Regions from separate parts of the Burkholderia sp. PvR073 genome, predicted to be linked through region 3. Evidence: predicted binding sites of a transcription regulator. Region 3 holds the regulator's gene; each other region holds the start of a gene.
What was found. Region 3 encodes HrcA, which represses chaperone genes, less so after heat shock. Its sites were predicted from a motif close to TTAGCACTCNNNNNNNNNGAGTGCTAA; they were not measured.
Positions count from the first base shown of each region.

Region 1: the regulator HrcA is predicted to act here: its motif matches at 5,152-5,178, upstream of groES (co-chaperone GroES).
Region 2: the regulator HrcA is predicted to act here: its motif matches at 3,538-3,564, upstream of rpoH (RNA polymerase sigma factor RpoH).

Region 1 covers NZ_JBSRXO010000006.1:72,330-78,576, reverse strand. Annotated here, with positions in the region: gene ACVK00_RS19320 (beta strand repeat-containing protein) at 1-1,265, shown strand, start outside; gene ACVK00_RS19315 (COG4315 family predicted lipoprotein) at 1,543-1,902, shown strand; gene ACVK00_RS19310 (sigma-70 family RNA polymerase sigma factor) at 1,953-2,468, shown strand; gene ACVK00_RS19305 (anti-sigma factor family protein) at 2,468-3,250, shown strand; gene ACVK00_RS19300 (cupredoxin domain-containing protein) at 3,279-3,704, shown strand; gene ACVK00_RS19295 (LolA family protein) at 3,701-4,333, shown strand; gene ACVK00_RS19290 (SRPBCC family protein) at 4,371-4,880, shown strand; gene groES (co-chaperone GroES) at 5,252-5,545, shown strand; gene groL (chaperonin GroEL) at 5,592-6,247, shown strand, end outside.
Region 2 covers NZ_JBSRXO010000003.1:153,537-159,783, forward strand. Annotated here, with positions in the region: gene ybiB (DNA-binding protein YbiB) at 1-67, shown strand, start outside; gene leuA (2-isopropylmalate synthase) at 478-2,124, shown strand; gene ACVK00_RS12445 (nuclear transport factor 2 family protein) at 2,268-2,651, opposite strand; gene ACVK00_RS12450 (acyloxyacyl hydrolase) at 2,697-3,266, opposite strand; gene rpoH (RNA polymerase sigma factor RpoH) at 3,627-4,562, shown strand; gene cydP (cytochrome oxidase putative small subunit CydP) at 4,891-5,169, shown strand; gene ACVK00_RS12465 (cytochrome ubiquinol oxidase subunit I) at 5,159-6,247, shown strand, end outside.
Region 3 covers NZ_JBSRXO010000006.1:195,876-202,122, reverse strand. Annotated here, with positions in the region: gene glnE (bifunctional [glutamate--ammonia ligase]-adenylyl-L-tyrosine phosphorylase/[glutamate--ammonia-ligase] adenylyltransferase) at 1-72, shown strand, start outside; gene recN (DNA repair protein RecN) at 189-1,838, opposite strand; gene ACVK00_RS19835 (NAD kinase) at 1,858-2,760, opposite strand; gene hrcA (heat-inducible transcriptional repressor HrcA) at 2,891-3,913, shown strand; gene hemH (ferrochelatase) at 4,051-5,115, shown strand; gene ACVK00_RS19820 (RNA-binding S4 domain-containing protein) at 5,200-5,607, shown strand; gene ACVK00_RS19815 (hypothetical protein) at 5,579-5,740, opposite strand; gene grpE (nucleotide exchange factor GrpE) at 6,094-6,247, shown strand, end outside.

The DNA of each region.
Region 1 (6,247 bases), 120 kb from region 3:
TGGCGCCGGTTCAAGGCGCCGTCAATCAAGTGACGGGCGCCCTCGGCGGCGGCAACCCGGCAGGCGCGTTGACTGGGGCTCTCGGTACGGTCACGGGTGCGCTGGGCAACGTCGGTGGCGGTGCGAATCCGCTGGCGCCGGTTCAAGGCGTGGTGAATCAAGTGACGGGTGCGCTTAGTGGTGGCAACCCGGCAGGCGCACTGACCGGCGCGCTCGGCCCGGTAACAGGCGCCCTCGGCAACGTCGGCGGCACGAACCCGCTGGCGCCGATCCAGAACGTCGTCGACCAGGTCACGGGCACGCTGGGCAACGGCAATCCGGCCGGCTCACTGAGCAACGCGGTCAATACGATCACCGGTACGCTAGGCAACATCGGTGGCGCGTCGAGCCCGCTGGCGCCGGTGCAGGGCGCCGTTACGCAACTCGCCGGCACGCTCGGCGACGGCAATCCGGCCAGCGCACTGACGAACGCGGTGAACTCGGTGACGGGGGCGCTCGGCAATCTCGCCAGCACGAACCCGCTGGCTCCGGTACAGGGTGTCGTGAACCAGGTCGTCAGCACGCTCGGCAGCAGCAATCCGGCCGGCGCACTGAGCAACGCGGTCAGCTCGGTGACGGGCGCACTCGGCAACCTCGGCGGCTCGAACCCGCTGGCGCCGGTGCAAGGTGTCGTGAACCAGGTGGTCGGTACGCTCGGCGGCAGCAATCCGGCCGGCGCACTGAGCAACGCGGTCAGCTCGGTGACGGGCGCACTCGGCAGCCTCGGCGGCTCGAACCCGCTGGCGCCGGTGCAAGGCGTCGTGAATCAGATCGTCGGCACGCTGTCGGGCGCGGGCGGCAGCAGCCCGATCGCGCCGATCACGAACCTCGTCAGCGGCCTGACCGGCGGCAGCAACCCGGCCGGCGCACTGACCGGCGCGCTCGGCCCGGTGACGGGTGCCCTCGCGAACGGTCCGGCAACCCTCGGACAGACGGCCGGCGTGCTGTCGGGTGCGGTCGGTTCGACGGCTGCAGCGGGCGGCAGCCTGCTCGGCTCGGGCGCGAGCACGGCGGGCAGCACGGCGGGCGCCGCCGGTTCGCTGCTGTCGACGGGCGGCAACGCGACGGCGACGGTCGTCAATGCGGTCGGCGCGACGCTGGGTACGGCGCTGGGTTCCACGCCGAGCCTGTCGGTCACGCCGCACTCGGGCAACAGCTCGGCGAACAACCCGCTCGCCCCGGTGTCGACGCTGCTCCAGACGGTGACGGGCGCACTGCCGAGGTAACCAGCCGGAACGCGCGGCGGCGATGCATCGCCTGCCGCGCGCAACGGGTCGCACAACGCGGTATGACGGCAACGTCATGCCGCGTTTTTCTTTGGATTCCCGATGGGCTTGGTTGGACGAATGGCGGGCCATCGGCGGGCCGCATGGAATAACCGTCCGCGGCCGTCCGTTTATATACCGAGTCGCGGCGCAATCGGGCAGCGGGATAATGACCATGACGAAGTCGACGTCCCGTCCGGCGGTGCCGTGCCGCAATGCCATGCAAAGGAGAACGGGAATGAAAACGATGCTGTTCGCCATCGCGCTGACGGCCGCGATCGCGCGGCCCGCGGCCGCCGAGCCGCCGCAGGCCGGCAACGGGAAACTGGTCGACGAAGATCACATGACGCTGTACGTGTTCGATCACGACGCGCCGGGCAAGAGCACGTGCAGCGGCACCTGCGCGGCCAACTGGCCGCCGGCGCTCGCCGACGGATACGACAAGGCGTCGGGTGCGCTGAGCCTCGTCACGCGCGACGACGGCAAGAAGCAATGGGCGTACAACGGTCGCCCGCTGTATCGCTGGAAAATGGACCACAAGGCCGGTGACGCGGGCGGCGACGGGATCGGCGGCATGTGGCACGTCGCGCGTCCCTGAAAACTGACGGACGGACCGACTGACGGCGCGGCGACGCGCGAGGCATCCCGATGAGCTACGAATCGGACCTGCTGGTGTGGCTGCCGCATCTCACGCGCTATGCGCGTGCGCTGACGGGCGACCGGGCCTGGGCGGACGATCTCGTGCAGGACACGCTCGAGCGCGCGCTGAACCGGCCGCCGCGCGACGGCGGCAACCTGCGCGCGTGGCTGCTGACGCTGCTGCGCCACCGCTTCATCGACCAGTTGCGCGCGCGGCACGAGATCGCGGTCGACGACGCCACTGCGCCATGGCAGACGATGGCCGCGCCCGCCGACGAGATCAGCGGCCTGATGCTGCGCGACGTGCAGCGTGCGCTGTACCGGCTGCCCGTCGAGCAGCGCGAGGTGCTGCTGCTGGTCGCGCTGGAGGAGTTGAGCTATCGCGACGCCGCACAGGTGCTCGGCGTGCCGGTGGGGACGGTGATGTCGCGGCTGTCGCGGGCGCGTGAACAGATGCGTGCGTTGCTGTCCGGCGAGCCGCCGGCGCATGGCACGGCCGCGTTACGGGTGATCGGGAAGACATGATGGACGACGATCCGCGCAAACCTTCGAACGATCGGGACGACGCTGCATCGGCCCAGCTGCTGTCGGCGCTGCTCGACGGCGAGCTGTCCGGGCAGGAGCGCCGCGAGGTGCTCGAGCGGCTGCAGTCCGATCCGCGGGAAGCCGACCGGTTCGCGCATTACGGCGCGCAGCGCGACGCGTTGCGCGCGTTGTTCCCGCTGCCGGGCGCCGCATCGGCATTGTTCGTGCAGCGGCGCGCGTCGCGCCGGCGCGTGGTTGCGTATGCGTTCGCGGGGCTGGCGGCCGGGCTGGTGCTCGGCATCGCGCTGCACGTGGGCTGGACGGCGTTCGGCGTCGAACCGGCGTTCGCCGCGCGCGCGGATGTCGCGTATGCCGTGTACGCGGCCGATCGCGAACACCCCGTCGAAATCGACGCCCGCGATCCGGCGCGCCTGGCCGGATGGCTGTCCGCGCGTCTCGGCCGGCCCGTGCGCGCGCCGTCGCTCGACGAATACGGCTACGTGCTGCTGGGCGGCCGGCTGCTGCCGGGCGACGCGGGACCGGCCGCGCAGCTGATGTACCAGCGTGCGGACGGCGCGCGCGTGACGCTGTACATGACGGCCTACGATGCGCGGCGCCTTGCGCCGCAGGCGATGTCGGCGGATGGACGCTACACGTATTTCTGGTCGGATCGCGGCATGGGCTACGCGTTGTCCGGCCGCGGCGACGAACGGCGCCTGCGCGAGCTCGCTATCGACGCGTGCGGCGCGCTCGGCGGGTCGACCGACGCATGGAAGGGGTGACGCGCGCGGCATCGGCAGGGAGCAGAGGATGAACGCGAAGAAGACGGCGATGATGGCGACGGTGGCGGCGGTGCTCGCGGCAGGCGCCGGGCTCGCGCGGGCGGACGGCGACGCCCCGGTGCGCGTGCCGGTCGACGCCGACGGCGTGCAGCGGGTGACGATTGTCGGCGGCAGCTATTTCTTTCGGCCGAAGCATGTGATCGTCCGCGCGCATGTGCCGGTCGAACTGACCGTATCGGCCGAACCGGGCCGCGTGCCGCACAGTTTCGAAATCGACGCGCCGCAGGCCGGCATCGCGGTGCACACCGACCTGGCCACGACGCCGCGCACGTTCCGCTTCACGCCGACGCAGCCCGGTCGCTTCGCCTACTATTGCACGCATCGGCTGCTGTTCTTGCGCAGCCATCGCGAACGCGGCATGGAGGGCGTGCTCGACGTCGAGGCGGCGCCATGATCGCCGCATTGCTGGCCGCGAGCCTGATAGGAGCGAGCATGACAGCCGACCCGGTGACCGTTGCGCAGGCACATTTCGACCAGGTCCGCTCGTACCGCGCGACGATCCGCTTGTCGGCGCAAAGCGGCGAGCGCACCGAATTCCACTATGCGTACCTGAAACCCGGTTTCGTCCGGATGGACTTCGTGTCGCCCCATCGTGGCGCGGTGCTCGCGTACGATCCCGGCGACGGCAAGGTCCGGCTGCGCCCGTTCGGCGAGCATGCGCCGCCCGCGCTGAGGCTGTCGCCGTCCAATCCGCTCGTGCGCGACCGCAGCGGCCATCGCGTCGACCGCTCGGACGTCGGCGAGCTGCTGCGCAACGTGCATGCGCTGCAGCAGGGCGGCGCGACGGTGACGGAAGGCGAGGAGACCATCAACGGGCGGACCGCGCTGCGCGTGTCGGTGACGGGCGGCCCCGCGCACGTGGTCGACGGCGTGCATCGCTACCGGCTGTGGCTGGACACCAAGGACGGTTTTCCGCTGAAGGTCGTCAGCTTCGCGGATGGTGACGGCGACCCGCTCGAAACGGTGACGCTCGACGACGTCGAGATCGACGTCGCGTTTCCCGCCCGCTTTTTCGCGCCCTGATTCCTGATTCCTGATCCCGACTCGTGCCGGAGGTTGCATGGCGGAATACCGGTTTTCGACGACGTGGCGCGTGGACGCGCCGCTCGCGGCGGTCTGGGACGCGATCTACCAGGTCGACCGCTGGCCCGACTGGTGGAAGAGCGCGGTACGGACCGTCGAGATCGAGCGCGGCGACGCGCGCGGCGTCGGCGCGCTGCAGCGCTACACGTGGAAAGGCGCGCTGCCGTACCGGCTGACCTTCGACATGCGCGTGCTGCGCGTCGAGCGGCCGCATGTGCTCGAAGGCCGCGCGAGCGGCGCGATCGAAGGCGACGGCTGCTGGTCGTTCGCCGGCGACGGCACCCGCACCGTCGTGCGCTACGACTGGCACATCCGCACGCGTGAGCGCTGGATGAACTGGCTGGAGCCGCTCGCCCGCCCGCTGTTCATCTGGAATCACGACGTCGTGATGCGCGAAGGCGCGAAAGGGCTCGCGCGCCTGCTCGGCGCGACGGTCCAGACCGACGGCCGGACGTTCCAGCCGGTCGCGGGCTGTCCCGACATGTGACGAACTGGCACCTGATAGGTGCCCCAGCGGCGCCCGAGCGGGTCTTTTCCTGTGGTGTCAGACGATCGCGGGAACTTGGTGCTTACCCCGTGTCAAAGCGGTGCGCGGGTCGGGAAATCCCGCATCTGCCTGCTGCCGGAGCACAGTATTGACGCCTACCTGTTTGTTTCAAAAGGTTTTTTCAATTCCATCCCCGTTTTTCCGTCGTTTCGGCCCCCGCGAAAAAACCTCCGGTTTCCCTTCTTGAATTTGTCAAAACCCGTCCATATAATTAGCACTCGCTGCACGAGAGTGCTAACAATTCTCTGCCGGGCGACCCGCCGGGCAGATTCCCTAAGCGTTCTTCAATCTCAGTCAAGAGAGGAGTGAATATGAACCTTCGTCCTTTGCACGATCGCGTGATCGTCAAGCGCCTGGATCAGGAAACCAAGACCGCCTCGGGCATCGTGATCCCCGACGCAGCAGCTGAAAAGCCGGATCAAGGCGAAGTCCTGGCCATCGGCCCGGGCAAGCGCGACGACAAGGGCGCACCGATCGCACTCGACGTGAAGGTCGGCGATCGCGTCCTGTTCGGCAAGTACGCTGGTCAGACCGTCAAGGTCGACGGCCAGGAACTGCTGGTCATGCGCGAAGAAGACATCATGGCCGTGGTCAACGCGAAGTAAGCGTCCACTGACGGTACATATTCCCAAGAATTCAAGGAGTTAGAAGATGGCAGCTAAAGACGTCGTATTCGGCGATTCCGCCCGTTCGAAGATGGTCGAAGGCGTGAACATTCTCGCCAACGCGGTCAAGGTCACGCTGGGTCCGAAGGGCCGCAACGTGGTGCTCGAGCGCAGCTTCGGCGGCCCGACGGTCACCAAGGACGGTGTGTCGGTCGCGAAGGAAATCGAGCTGAAGGACAAGCTCCAGAACATGGGCGCGCAAATGGTCAAGGAAGTCGCTTCCAAGACCAGCGACAACGCAGGCGACGGCACGACGACGGCAACCGTCCTCGCGCAATCGATCGTTCGCGAAGGCATGAAGTACGTCGCATCGGGCATGAACCCGATGGACCTGAAGCGCGGCATCGACAAGGCAGTCGCAGCGGCTGTCGAAGAGCTGAAGAAGATCAGCAAGCCGTGCACGACGAACAAGGAAATCGCGCAAGTCGGCTCGATCTCGGCGAACAGCGACACGTCGATCGGCGATCGCATCGCTGAAGCGATGGACAAGGTCGGCAAGGAAGGCGTGATCACCGTCGAAGACGGCAAGTCGCTCGCCGACGAACTCGACGTCGTCGAAGGCATGCAGTTCGACCGCGGCTACCTGTCGCCGTACTTCATCAACAACCCGGAAAAGCAAGTCGCCGTCCTCGACAACCCGTT
Region 2 (6,247 bases), on a different contig from region 3:
TCCGGTGCCCGACGCGCTTGCGCGGCAGGTCGCGACAATCGTGCGGATCGTCCGGACCGCACCGTAAACGGTATCCCGGGTCGGCCGCATCCGGGTCGGCCCCTTTCGCGCCGACCTTTGAACCGACCATTTGACACGCGCATGCATCCTGGCATAGAGTTGTCGCCATGCGTTCCTTTCCGAACACCCTCCGAATTACCTCCGGCCGCCTAGCGCGGTCGCTATCGCTACGACTAGCCTAAGGCTCTCGTAGCGCCGTGTGCTGTCCGCACGGTCCCTCCAGCAGTTCCTCGCAGCACCCTTCTCGCAGTTTTTACAACCCGAAGTCGTCAGCATTCGTCCGTCTATCCGTCGGTCGATTCGCGAAGATCATCCGCATCCGCGGCGCGTTTTTTCCTGCGCCACGGTGCGAGGCAGCGCCAACCGTCGCCCCTGCCGCCCGTCTTCGCTCGCGACTTGAGACCCGAGGTCCAGAAGATGAAGCGCAACCCGCAAGACAAGTACCGTCCGTTCGAACCCGTCCGCCTCAATGGCCGCCGCTGGCCGACCCGCACCATCGAGCGTGCGCCGGTCTGGATGAGCACCGACCTGCGCGACGGCAACCAGTCGCTGATCGAGCCGATGAGCATCGAGCAGAAACTGGAATTCTTCGACATGCTGGTTGCGATCGGTTTCAAGGAAATCGAAGTCGGTTTTCCGTCGGCGTCGCAAACCGACTTCGATTTCGTCCGCAAGCTGATCGACGACAAGCGCATCCCCGACGACGTGACGATCGAAGTGCTCGTGCAGTCGCGCGAAGACCTGATCGCACGCACCTTCGACGCGCTCGAAGGCGTGCCGCGCGCGATCGTGCACCTGTACAACGCGATCTGCCCGTCGTTCCGGCGCATCGTGTTCGGGATGTCGAAGGACGACGTGAAGGCACTCGCGGTCGACGGCACGCGCCTCATCAAGGAACATGCGGCGGCCCGCCCGGACACGCACTGGACCTACCAGTACTCGCCGGAAACCTTCAGCATGACCGAACTGACGTTCGCGCGCGAAGTGTGCGACGCGGTCGCGCAGGCATGGCGGCCGACCCGCGATCACAAGATGATCGTCAACCTGCCGGCGACCGTCGAAGCCGCGGGCCCGAACGTGTTCGCCGACCAGATCGAGTGGATGGACCGCAATCTCGCGTACCGCGACAGCATCGTGCTGTCCGTGCATCCGCACAACGATCGCGGCACCGCGGTCGCGGCCGCCGAACTCGCGCTGCTCGCGGGCGCCGACCGCATCGAGGGCTGCCTGTTCGGCAACGGCGAGCGCACCGGCAACGTCGATCTCGTCACGCTCGCGCTGAACCTCTATACGCAGGGCATCGACCCGGGCCTCGATTTCTCCGACATCGACGCGGTGCGCCGCGTGGTCGAGCGCTGCAACCAGATTCCGGTGCATCCGCGCCATCCGTACGCGGGCGACCTCGTGTTCACCGCATTCTCCGGCTCGCACCAGGATGCGATCCGCAAGGGCTTCGCGCAGCAGCGGCCCGACGCGGTGTGGGAAGTGCCGTATCTGCCGATCGACCCGGCCGACCTCGGCCGCAGCTATGACGCGGTGATCCGCGTGAACAGCCAGTCCGGCAAGGGCGGCGCGACGTTCCTGCTCGAACGCGGGATGGGCTTCACGCCGACGCGCCGCGTGCAGATCGAATTCAGCCACGCGGTGCAGACGCTCGCCGACGCGTCCGGCGAGGAAGTGACCGGCGATGCGATCTGCGCGCTGTTCGCCCGCGAATTCTTCGAGACCGCCGGCCCGGCCGCGCGCCACGGTGATGCCGCACGCTGGCAGAACCGCGACATCGCGGCTGCGCCGCCGGCCGACGCGACGCCCGAAGACGCCGTGCAACGGATGGCCGCAGCCTTCGCGACGGCGGCCGGCGCGACGATCGACGTCGCGTCGTGCGAACACGCGCGCACGACGGACGGCAGGATCGCGGTATCGGTCGGCTGCCGGATCGGCGATGCGCCGCTGCGGCACGGCGTCGGGGTGCACGCCGATGCGGCGAGCGCCGCGCTCGACGCGGTCGTCAGCGCGATCAACCGCTCGACCTGGCAGTGCGCCGACCGACGCGCGGCGGCCTGAGCACCGGGTTTCACTTCAGGGTTTGAACGTCAGGGAGCGGGGCGTGACCGCCCGTGCGCCGCGCGATCCGCGCCGCACGGGCCAGCAAAAAGCGGCCCAGGAGGCCGCTTCGGTGGGGACATGCAAAGGAGCGCCACGCGCGCTCATGTCTCGGTCGCGCACCGCGTCGCCTGCCACGCCAGCAGGCGCCAGTGGCCCCGCTCGTGGGTATGGACGGCCGTATAGGCGATCGGAAACACCAGCCCGCCGTTGTTCGTTTCCATCTCGATCAGCGCGCGCCCGGTGACGACGCAGGTGGCGTCGCCGACGGGCAGCAGGTCCTGCGACTGGATTTCGATCTGACGATAGCGGCGGCGGCCGGCGACGATTGCGTCGATGAACTGCTGCTTGGTTTCGCGTTTGCCGTTGGTGTGCACGAAGAACACCTTGTCCGACAACTGCGCGTCAAGCGCCTCGCCGTCCCCGTCGACCATCGCCCGGAACCGATCGCGCTCGAGTGCGCGAATCGCATCGACCACCTTCGTCATCGCCTGACTCCTCGGCAACGCGCCCGCCGTGCGCGGGCGTGCGGATCAGAAGTTGTACTGCACGTAGAACTGGTGGAAATTTATACCAGGATTCGGCTCTTTGATACCCGCGTTAGACACATGTTGAAAACGGTAACCGAGCTGATATTGTTGGCGTTCTCCGAACTGCGCGCCGACACCGACCACGTCCGCGAACTGGAAGGACGTCGACAGCGACAGATTGTTCGAGATCGTCGGGTGAGTCAGGAACCGGATGCCGGCGCCGGCCTCGATGAACGGGCGAACCTGGCCCGCGCTCTTGATGAAACGGAACATCGGCGTCGCGCCGAACTCCCCGATATTGGCGTGAACGTTGCCGCCGGTATGCCAGTAGCCGGCGTGGCCTTCCATCACGAACGCGAAGTGCCAGCCGCCGATTTCCCACCAGTTCCAGCCCGGATCCCACACCACCGCGAGATCGGCCTTGTCGATCCCGTGGCGATCGGAAAACCCGCCGCCCGCCTGGATCCCCCACCGGTCCGCGAATGCGGCCCCCGATCCGCCCAGCAGCGACGCCGCCAGCAGCGCATCCAGCGCAAGCCGGCGAGGGGACCGGCGATTCTTCTTATTGTTCATCTGACACTCCAACTTTGCGGGTTGAATGGAGCCTTGCCGCAGCGGCCGGCCCGAGCGAACTGAATGGTATGGTAAAGGACTTTTCGGATCGGCATCACGAAGCGAAATTGTTTGCTTCCAAAACTACAAAAATCGAAAACGTCTACTGATTACCATCTGAAACAAGGGTTTACGGAACTTCGTCCAGCGAGCCCTGTCGCAAATTAGACTATCGACTCGACAAGTTCGATAGAAAAACCGGGAACTTGGATGCCCACGCGCCCTCTAAGGATTAGCACTCGAATTACGGGAGTGCTAAGATGGGCCCCGGAATCTCATCCGAGACCAGGGGTTTGTCCCTGATTCCAAAGGAGTTTTTTAGTGAGCCACGCCCTGACCCTTCCGAACACCCTGAGCCCGACGCCGGCCAAGGCCGAATCGGCAGGCTCGCTGGCGCTCGCAACTCATTCGATGTTGCCGGGCCAGCTTGGCAACATCGACGCGTATATCCAGGCCGTCAACCGGATCCCGCTGCTGACCGCCGAGGAAGAACGCCGCTATGCGACCGAATTCCGCGAAGACAACAACCTCGACTCGGCACGCCGCCTCGTGCTGTCGCACCTGCGGCTCGTCGTGTCGATCGCGCGCAACTATCTCGGCTACGGCCTGCCGCACGGCGACCTGATCCAGGAAGGCAACATCGGCCTGATGAAGGCGGTGAAGCGTTTCGACCCGGCGCAAAACGTGCGCTTGGTGTCGTACGCGATCCACTGGATCAAGGCCGAGATCCACGAGTACATCCTGCGCAACTGGCGGATGGTGAAGGTCGCGACGACGAAGGCGCAGCGCAAGCTGTTCTTCAACCTGCGCAGCCACAAGAAGAGCATGCAGGCGATGACGCCCGAGGAAATCGACGGCCTCGCGCAAGAGCTCAACGTCAAGCGCGAAGACGTGACCGAGATGGAAACGCGCCTGTCGGGCGGCGACATCGCGCTCGAGGGGCAAGTGGACGACGGCGAGGAGTCGTATGCGCCGATCGCCTACCTGGCCGATTCGCACAACGAGCCGAGCGCCGTGCTCGCCGCGCGTCAGCGCGACATGCTGCAGACGGACGGCATCGCGCAGGCGCTCGAGGCGCTCGACGCACGCAGCCGCCGGATCATCGAGGCGCGCTGGCTGCACGTCGACGACGACGGTTCGGGCGGCTCGACGCTGCACGATCTCGCGGCCGAATTCGGCGTGTCGGCGGAACGCATCCGCCAGATCGAAGCGAGCGCCATGAAGAAGATGCGCACCGCACTCGCCGAATACGCATAAATCCGCGATTTAGAGCGCTTCACCGAAAACCGCTGCCCGACCGGCAGCGGTTTTTTTTCGTCTGTCGTTTCGCACATTGCTCCGCTAATTAATCGGCCTTATTGACCGGCTATCGGACGGATTCCAGCCCCATCCGCATACCCTTGATCTACCTCAAGTTTTGGCCCGCGATTCGCGACGGTCTGCCGCAGCGCGGCACTCGGCATCGGAAAGCCGGCGCTTTAAAATTGGCATGTCGGCTTAAAAGGATTAAAACAGCTTAAGTGCCGTCATAAATCCGACGTAAAGTCGCCCCAAAACCCACGTAAATCGATTCAGGATAATCGCCTTGATCTCGATCAACAAAGAGCCTGCGCCGCCTCCCCCGCGGGCCGCCGGCACGATCGGCTGGCGCGCGCGCATCGCCGCGTGGGCGCGCGGCCCGACCCTCATGCGCGACATCACGCTGGTGCTGATCGTCAAGCTGATCCTCCTGATGTCGCTCAAATACGCATTCTTCAATCATCCGCAGGCCGAGCACATGTCGCTGCCGCCTGCCGTCGTCGCCGAGAAGCTGCTCTCGGTGCCGGCTCCTGCATCTACCGAGGGAGACCACCATGATAAGTAGCGAAGTCGTCGATCTGTCACGTCTACAGTTCGGCATCACGGCGCTCTACCACTTCCTGTTCGTGCCGCTGACGCTCGGCCTGTCCTGGCTGCTCGTCATCATGGAAGCCGTCTACGTGATGACCGGCAAGCAGGTCTACAAGGACATGACCCAGTTCTGGGGCAAGCTGTTCGGGATCAACTTCGCGATGGGCGTGACGACCGGCATCACGCTCGAATTCCAGTTCGGCACGAACTGGTCGTACTACTCGCACTACGTCGGCGACATCTTCGGCGTGCCGCTCGCGGTGGAAGGCCTGATGGCGTTCTTCCTCGAATCGACGTTCGTCGGCCTGTTCTTCTTCGGCTGGAACCGCCTGTCGAAGATCAAGCACCTGATGGTCACGTTCCTCGTGGCGCTGGGCTCGAACCTGTCCGCGCTGTGGATCCTCGTCGCGAACGGCTGGATGAACAACCCGGTCGGCGCGGCGTTCAACTACCAGACGATGCGCATGGAGATGACGAGCCTGTTCGACGTGCTGTTCAACCCGGTCGCGCAGGTGAAGTTCGTGCACACCGTGTCGGCCGGCTACGTGTCGGCGGCGATGTTCGTGCTCGGCGTGTCGTCGTGGTACCTGCTGAAGAAGCGCGACGTCGACTTCGCGCTGCGCTCGTTCGCGGTCGCGGCCGGCTTCGGCCTCGCAGCGACGCTCTGCGTGATCGTGCTCGGCGACGAATCGGGCTATACGACCGGCGAAGTGCAGAAGATGAAGCTCGCCGCGATCGAATCCGAATGGGAAACGCAGCCGGCACCCGCGTCGTTCACGCTGATCGGCATTCCCAACCAGGAAGCGCAGCGCACCGACTATGCGATCAAGATCCCCTACGCGCTCGGCCTGATCGCGACGCGCTCGATCGACGAGCCGGTGATCGGCCTGCGCGAGCTCGCGAAGCACAGCGAGGAGCACATCCAGAGCGGGATGGTCGCGTACGGCGCGCTGCAGAAGATCAAGCAGGGCGACACGAGCGAGGCGACCCGCGCGTTGTTCGACCAGCACAAGGAATATCTCGGCTACGGGCTGATGCTCAAGCAGTTCACG
Region 3 (6,247 bases):
GTGGCCGACGAGCGGGCGGCCGTGACGGCGCTGTGGACGCGCGTGTTCGGGGCCGTCGAAACGGGCGTTTGAGTCGGACGTTCGAATCCGCGGCCCGCGGCACTGGGCGGGCGTGATCGAGCGTTTGCCCGCCCAAAAAAAGACCGGCATGCGCCGGTCTTTTTGCATTCGGCCAACGGCTGCCAGCGTCAGGCCGCCAGCATTTCCTTCGCGTGCTTGCGCGTCGTCGCGGTGATCTCGAGCCCGCCGAGCATCCGTGCGACTTCCTCGACCCGGCTCGTCTTGTCGAGCGGGATGACCGACGAGACGGTGCCGCCGCGGTCGTCGGCGCCTTTCGCGACCTGGTAGTGATGGTCGCCGCGCGCGGCCACCTGCGGCAGGTGTGTCACGCACAGCACCTGGCGGTCACGCCCCAGCTGGTGCAGCAGGCGGCCGACCACTTCGGCGACGCCGCCGCCGATTCCCGTGTCGACTTCGTCGAAAATCAGCGTCGGCGTCGGGCTTGCCGCGCTCGCGATCACCGCGAGCGCGAGGCTGATCCGCGCGAGTTCGCCGCCCGACGCGACTTTCGCGAGCGGCCGCAGCGGCACGCCGGGATGCCCGGCGACCCGGAATTCGACCTGCTCGAGCCCGTGCGGGCCGCCGTCGGCGAGCGGTACGAGCGCGACTTCGAAGCTGCCGCCCGCCATCGACAGTTCCTGCATGCCGGCCGTGACGGCCGTGCCGAGCGCCTTCGCTGCCTGCGTGCGAGCCTTCGACAGGTGTTTCGCGTCGGCGAGATAGGTTTCCCATGCCTTCGCCTGCGCGGCTTCGAGCGCGCCGAGATCGGCGGCCGCGTCGAGCGCGGCGAGCTGCGCGCGGCGTGCCGCATGTTCCTCGTGCAGGGTGCCGGGCGGCAGCCGGAACTTGCGGGCGGTCGTGTGCAGCGCGTCGAGGCGCGTTTCGACCTGCGCGAGCCGGGCCGGGTCGAGATCGAGGCGCTGCGCGTAGTGCGACAGTGAATAGACGGCTTCCTGCAGCTGGATCTCGGCCGGTTCGAGCGACGCGAGGGCATCGCCGAGCGCCGTGTCGTAGTCGGCCAGATTGCGCAGCTTCGACACGATCGCGCCGAGCTGCGGGAGCATCGCGTCGTCGGCCTCGGACAGCGCGTTGAGCGCGCCCTGCACGCCGGCGATCAGGTTCGCCGAGTGCGACAGCCGCTTGTGCTCGCTGCCGACTTCGTCCCATTCGCCCGGTTGCGGTGCGAGCTTGTCGAGTTCGGCGAGCTGCCACGCGAGCTTTTCGCGCTCGAGCTGCAGTTCGCGCTCGTGCGCCTTCGCGGCGTCGATCGCCTGCGTCGCGTCGCGCCATACGCGCCACGCGCGGGCGACGTTCGCGGCATCGGCGACGAGCCCCGCGTGCGTGTCGAACAGCTCGCGCTGCGCGTCGGGCCGCATCAGCAACTGGTGCGCGTGCTGGCCGTGGATGTCGACCAGCATCTCGCCCAGCTCGCGCAACTGCGCGAGCGTCGCGCTGGTGCCGTTGATGAACGCGCGCGAGCGGCCGTTCGCGTCGATCACGCGGCGCAGCATCACGGTGTCCTCGGCGTCGAACGCGTGCTCGTCGAGCCAGCGCGCCACGCGGTCGTGCGGCGTGAATTCGGCGGTGATGTCGGCGCGGCCGCAGCCGGCGCGCACGACGCTCGCGTCGGCGCGTTCGCCGAGTGCGAGGGCAAGGGCGTCGATCAGGATCGATTTGCCGGCGCCGGTTTCGCCGGAAAAGACGGTAAAGCCGCTGTCGAATTCGAGATCGAGCGCGGCGACGATGACGAAGTCGCGAATCGAGAGGTGGCGGAGCATGGTGTCGGGCTGTGGTGCGTCAGGACGCCGTGTCGTCTTCGTTCGATGCGTGTTCGTTCCAGTGCAGCTTCTTGCGCAGCGTCGCGTAGTAGCTGTAGCCGACCGGATGCAGGAACGGCACCGTGTGCTTCGAGCGGCGCACCTCGATCGTGTCGTTCAGTTCGAGCGCGGTGAACGACTGCATGTCGAAGTTCACGTTGACGTCGCGACCGCCGACGATCTGGATCGCGATCTTCGAATCGTCCGGCAGCACGATCGGCCGGTTCGACAGCGCATGCGGCGCGATCGGCACGAGCACGATGCCCTGGAGTTGCGGGTGCAGGATCGGGCCGGCCGACGACAGCGCGTACGCGGTCGAGCCGGTCGGCGTGGCGACGATCAGGCCGTCCGAACGCTGGTTGTACATGAACCGGCCGTCGACCGACGCGCGCAGCTCGACCATCCCGGAAAAGCCGCTGCGGTTCACGACGACGTCGTTGAACGCGAGCGCGTGGTAGATCGGTTCGCCGTCGCGCACGATCCGCGCCTCGAGCAACGAGCGCTCCTCGCGCTCGAACTTGCCCGACAGGATCACCGGGACGCGCGCCTGCATGTCGGCAGCCGCGATGTCGGTGATGAAGCCGAGCCGCCCGTGGTTGATCCCGATCAGCGGTGTCTTGTACGGCGCGAGCTGGCGGCCGATGCCGAGCATCGTGCCGTCGCCCCCGAGCACGACCGCCACGTCCGCGCGCGCCCCGATTTCGGCCGGAGTGAGCGCCGGGTAGCCGGAGATGCCGATCTCTCGAGCGGTGTCGACTTCGAACACGACCTCGAAGCCGAGCTTCGCGATGCAGCCGGCCAGCGTGGTGAGCGGCTCGGCGATGCCGGGCGTGTTGCTCCGGCCCACGAGCGCGACAGTGTTGAACTGATTACCGGTTTTCATGCCGGCATTACACCATAGCTCGTTGACGAAAAGAACCGGCTGTGCGCAGACGGGGCCGGATCGGTCGGCCCGCACGACTGTGGCCGCGGGCACTCGCCGTGCTGGCGCGGTTGCGCTAAAATTTTCCACCATGCTAGATCCTCGCGCACGAACCCTCCTGAAAACCCTGATCGAACGGTATATCGCCGACGGTCAGCCGGTCGGATCGCGCACGTTGTCCCGTTACTCCGGGCTCGAGCTGAGCCCGGCAACGATCCGCAACGTGATGTCCGACCTGGAGGAGCTCGGCCTCGTGTCGAGCCCCCATACGTCGGCCGGCCGCGTGCCGACGCCGCGCGGCTATCGCCTGTTCGTCGACACGATGCTGACGGTCGAGGCGCCGATCGACGCCGAGGCCGTCGCGCGGCAGGTGCAGCACACGCTGCAGGCCGGCGAACCCCAGCAGCGGGTCGTGGCGGCCGCGGCGAGCGTGCTGTCGAACCTGTCGCAGTTCGCGGGCGTCGTGCTGACGCCGCGCCGCAGCCACGTGTTCAAGCAGATCGAGTTCATGCGCCTGTCGGACAAGCGGATCCTGCTGATCATCGTCACGCCCGAGGGCGACGTGCAGAACCGGATGCTCGCGACACCGCGCGACTATTCGCCGTCGCAGCTGACCGAGGCGTCCAACTACATCAACGCGCATTTCGCCGGGCTGTCGTTCGACGAGGTGCGCCGCCGCCTGCGCGACGAGATCGACCAGTTGCGCGGCGACATGACCACGCTGATGCATGCGGCCGTGACGGCCAGTACCGAGGTGCCCGATACCGAGGACACCGTGCTCATTTCCGGCGAGCGCAACCTGCTCGAAGTGGCGGATCTGTCGTCCGACATGGCGCGGCTGCGCAAGCTGTTCGACGTGTTCGACCAAAAGACGGGCCTCCTGCAACTGCTCGACGTGTCGAGCCACGCCCAGGGCGTGCAGATCTTCATCGGTGGCGAATCGACGCTCGTGCCGATCGAGGAGATGAGCGTCGTCACCGCACCCTACGAGGTGAACGGCCAGATCGTCGGCACGCTCGGCGTGATCGGCCCGACCCGCATGGCTTACAACCGCGTGATCCCGATCGTCGACATCACCGCGCGCCTGCTGTCGCTCACGCTGAGCCAGCAATAACCTGACCGGCACCGTCCCGCCATCGTGCCGCGGCGCCGCGAGCGCCGCCATTCGGCCGAACGGCCAGCCGACCCGAGCGGGGCGGCCCGCTATAATTGAGGGCCGTCCGACTGCGTGCCCCGAGCACGTTCCTGCCCATGCGTTTCGATCTTGAGCCGCCTTCGAGCGTCGCGGCCGCCCATCGCATCGGCGTGCTGCTGATCAATCTCGGCACGCCCGACGCCCCGACGCCGCGCGCGGTGCGGCGCTATCTGGCCGAATTCCTGTCGGACCCGCGCGTCGTCGAAATCCCGCAGGTCATCTGGCAGGTACTGCTGCGCACGCTGATCCTGCCGCTGCGCGGCCGCGCGTCCGCGAAGAAATACGCGGCCGTCTGGATGCCCGAGGGTTCGCCGCTGCGCGTCTACACCGAGCGCCAGACCGAGGGCGTGCGCCACCTGCTCGCATCGAACGCCTATCAGGTGACGGTTGATTACGCGATGCGCTACGGCAGCCCGAACATTGCGCAGGCGCTCGCGCAGTTCAAGCGGGCGGGCGTCGAGCGCGTGCTGTTGATGCCGATGTATCCGCAATACTCGGCGTCCACCACCGCGACGGCATTCGATGCCGCGTTCGCGGCGCTCGCGCGGATGCGCAACCAGCCGGAAGTGCGCACGGTGCGGCAGTACGCCGACCATCCGGCCTACATCCACGCGCTCGCCGAGCAGGTGCGCCAGTATTGGGCGCAGCACGGCCGGCCCGACTTCGCCGCCGGCGACAAGCTCGTGCTGAGCTTTCACGGCGTGCCGAAACGGACGCTCGACCTGGGCGACCCCTATCCCGACCAGTGCCAGCAGACGGGCGCGCTGCTGATGGCCGCGCTCGGGCTGTCGACGCTCGAATGCCGCGTGACCTTCCAGTCACGCTTCGGCAAGGCCGAATGGCTGCAGCCGTACACGGCGCCGACGCTGCGTGAGCTCGGCGCGGCCGGCGTGCGGCGAGCCGATGTGTTCTGTCCCGGTTTTACGGCCGATTGTCTGGAGACGATCGAGGAGATCGGGATGGAGGTGCGCGACGAGTTCATCGCGGGCGGCGGCCAGGCCTTCCACCGGATTCCGTGCCTGAACGGCGCGCCCGCATGGATCGGCGCGGTGGGCGAGATCATCGCCGAGAATCTGCAGGGCTGGCCGGTGAAGGCCGCGCAGCCTGAAATGGTGAACTGAAATGACGGGACGCCCCCCGCGCACACTGCGTTCGCCGTTCGAGCGGACGGTCAGCCGCGATGGGGCGGCACGGCGGAGGCTGGCATGAACTACAAGATTTCGACGGAACCCGGCGCGAGGCTGCGCATCGACAAATGGCTGTGGGCAGCCCGCTTCTTCAAGACGCGCTCGCTCGCGTCCGACGCGGTCGACAAGGGTCACGTGAAGATCGGCGGCGCGGCGGTCAAGCCGGCGAAGGACGTGCGGATCGGCGACGAGGTCGAGATTGCGATCGACGGTGTCGTCTGGCACATTGCCGTGCTGGGAATTTGCGACGTGCGCGGGCCCGCGAGTATCGCGCAGACGCTCTACGCGGAAACGGAAGCCGGGCGCGTCGCGCGGCTCGCCGAACTGGAACGGCGCCGCACGTATCGGGAGCCGGCGGCGGAACTGCACGGCCGGCCGACCAAGCGCGACCGGCGCATCATCGACAGATTTTCGGGTGGAAGCTGAACATCTGGTCGAACGTCGCCCGCGCGCTTCCGTATTCGGTCGTGCGGTCGGTGACGGCTCCGGACAGGCAGATGGTGGTGGTGCCGGCAATCAGTACCAGCGCGACCACCGATATGGCAAAGGTCAGTTTCACGGTACTCGCCTCATGGGACGGTTGAATGCGGCGCCAGGTGAATGTCAGGCGGCGGTCAGCTAGGGGTAAACACGCTTTCCGACGCTTGAGTTGGAGTGTAGTGCAGCCCCTCGAACCGGGCTAGTACTAGTCAGGTAAGCGTTGTTACCGGGCGTTTCGTCCGGTTTGGCGGCAAATGCGCGCAATGGGGCGGCGCGCCGCGCGGTTGTTTCGCGGCATTGGCGAATGCTGGCGAATAACCCACTTGAAGTCGCAGTTTTCGCCCTTATTTGCACCATGAATGTGCGGTGCCGCCGGGTATACGGTCTGGCGGTTGCCGATTTGGCTTCAACCTCTAATCGACTTTCAGCGACATGGAAAACACGCAAGAGAACCCGGCTACCCCTTCGGCCGACGACATCGGCAGCGAGAAGCAGGCGGCGCAAGGCGCTGCCCCCGCCGCCGAAGCAGCCGACGCGGCGCTCGCGGAGGCTCAAGCCAAGGTCGCCGAGCTGCAGGAGAGCTACC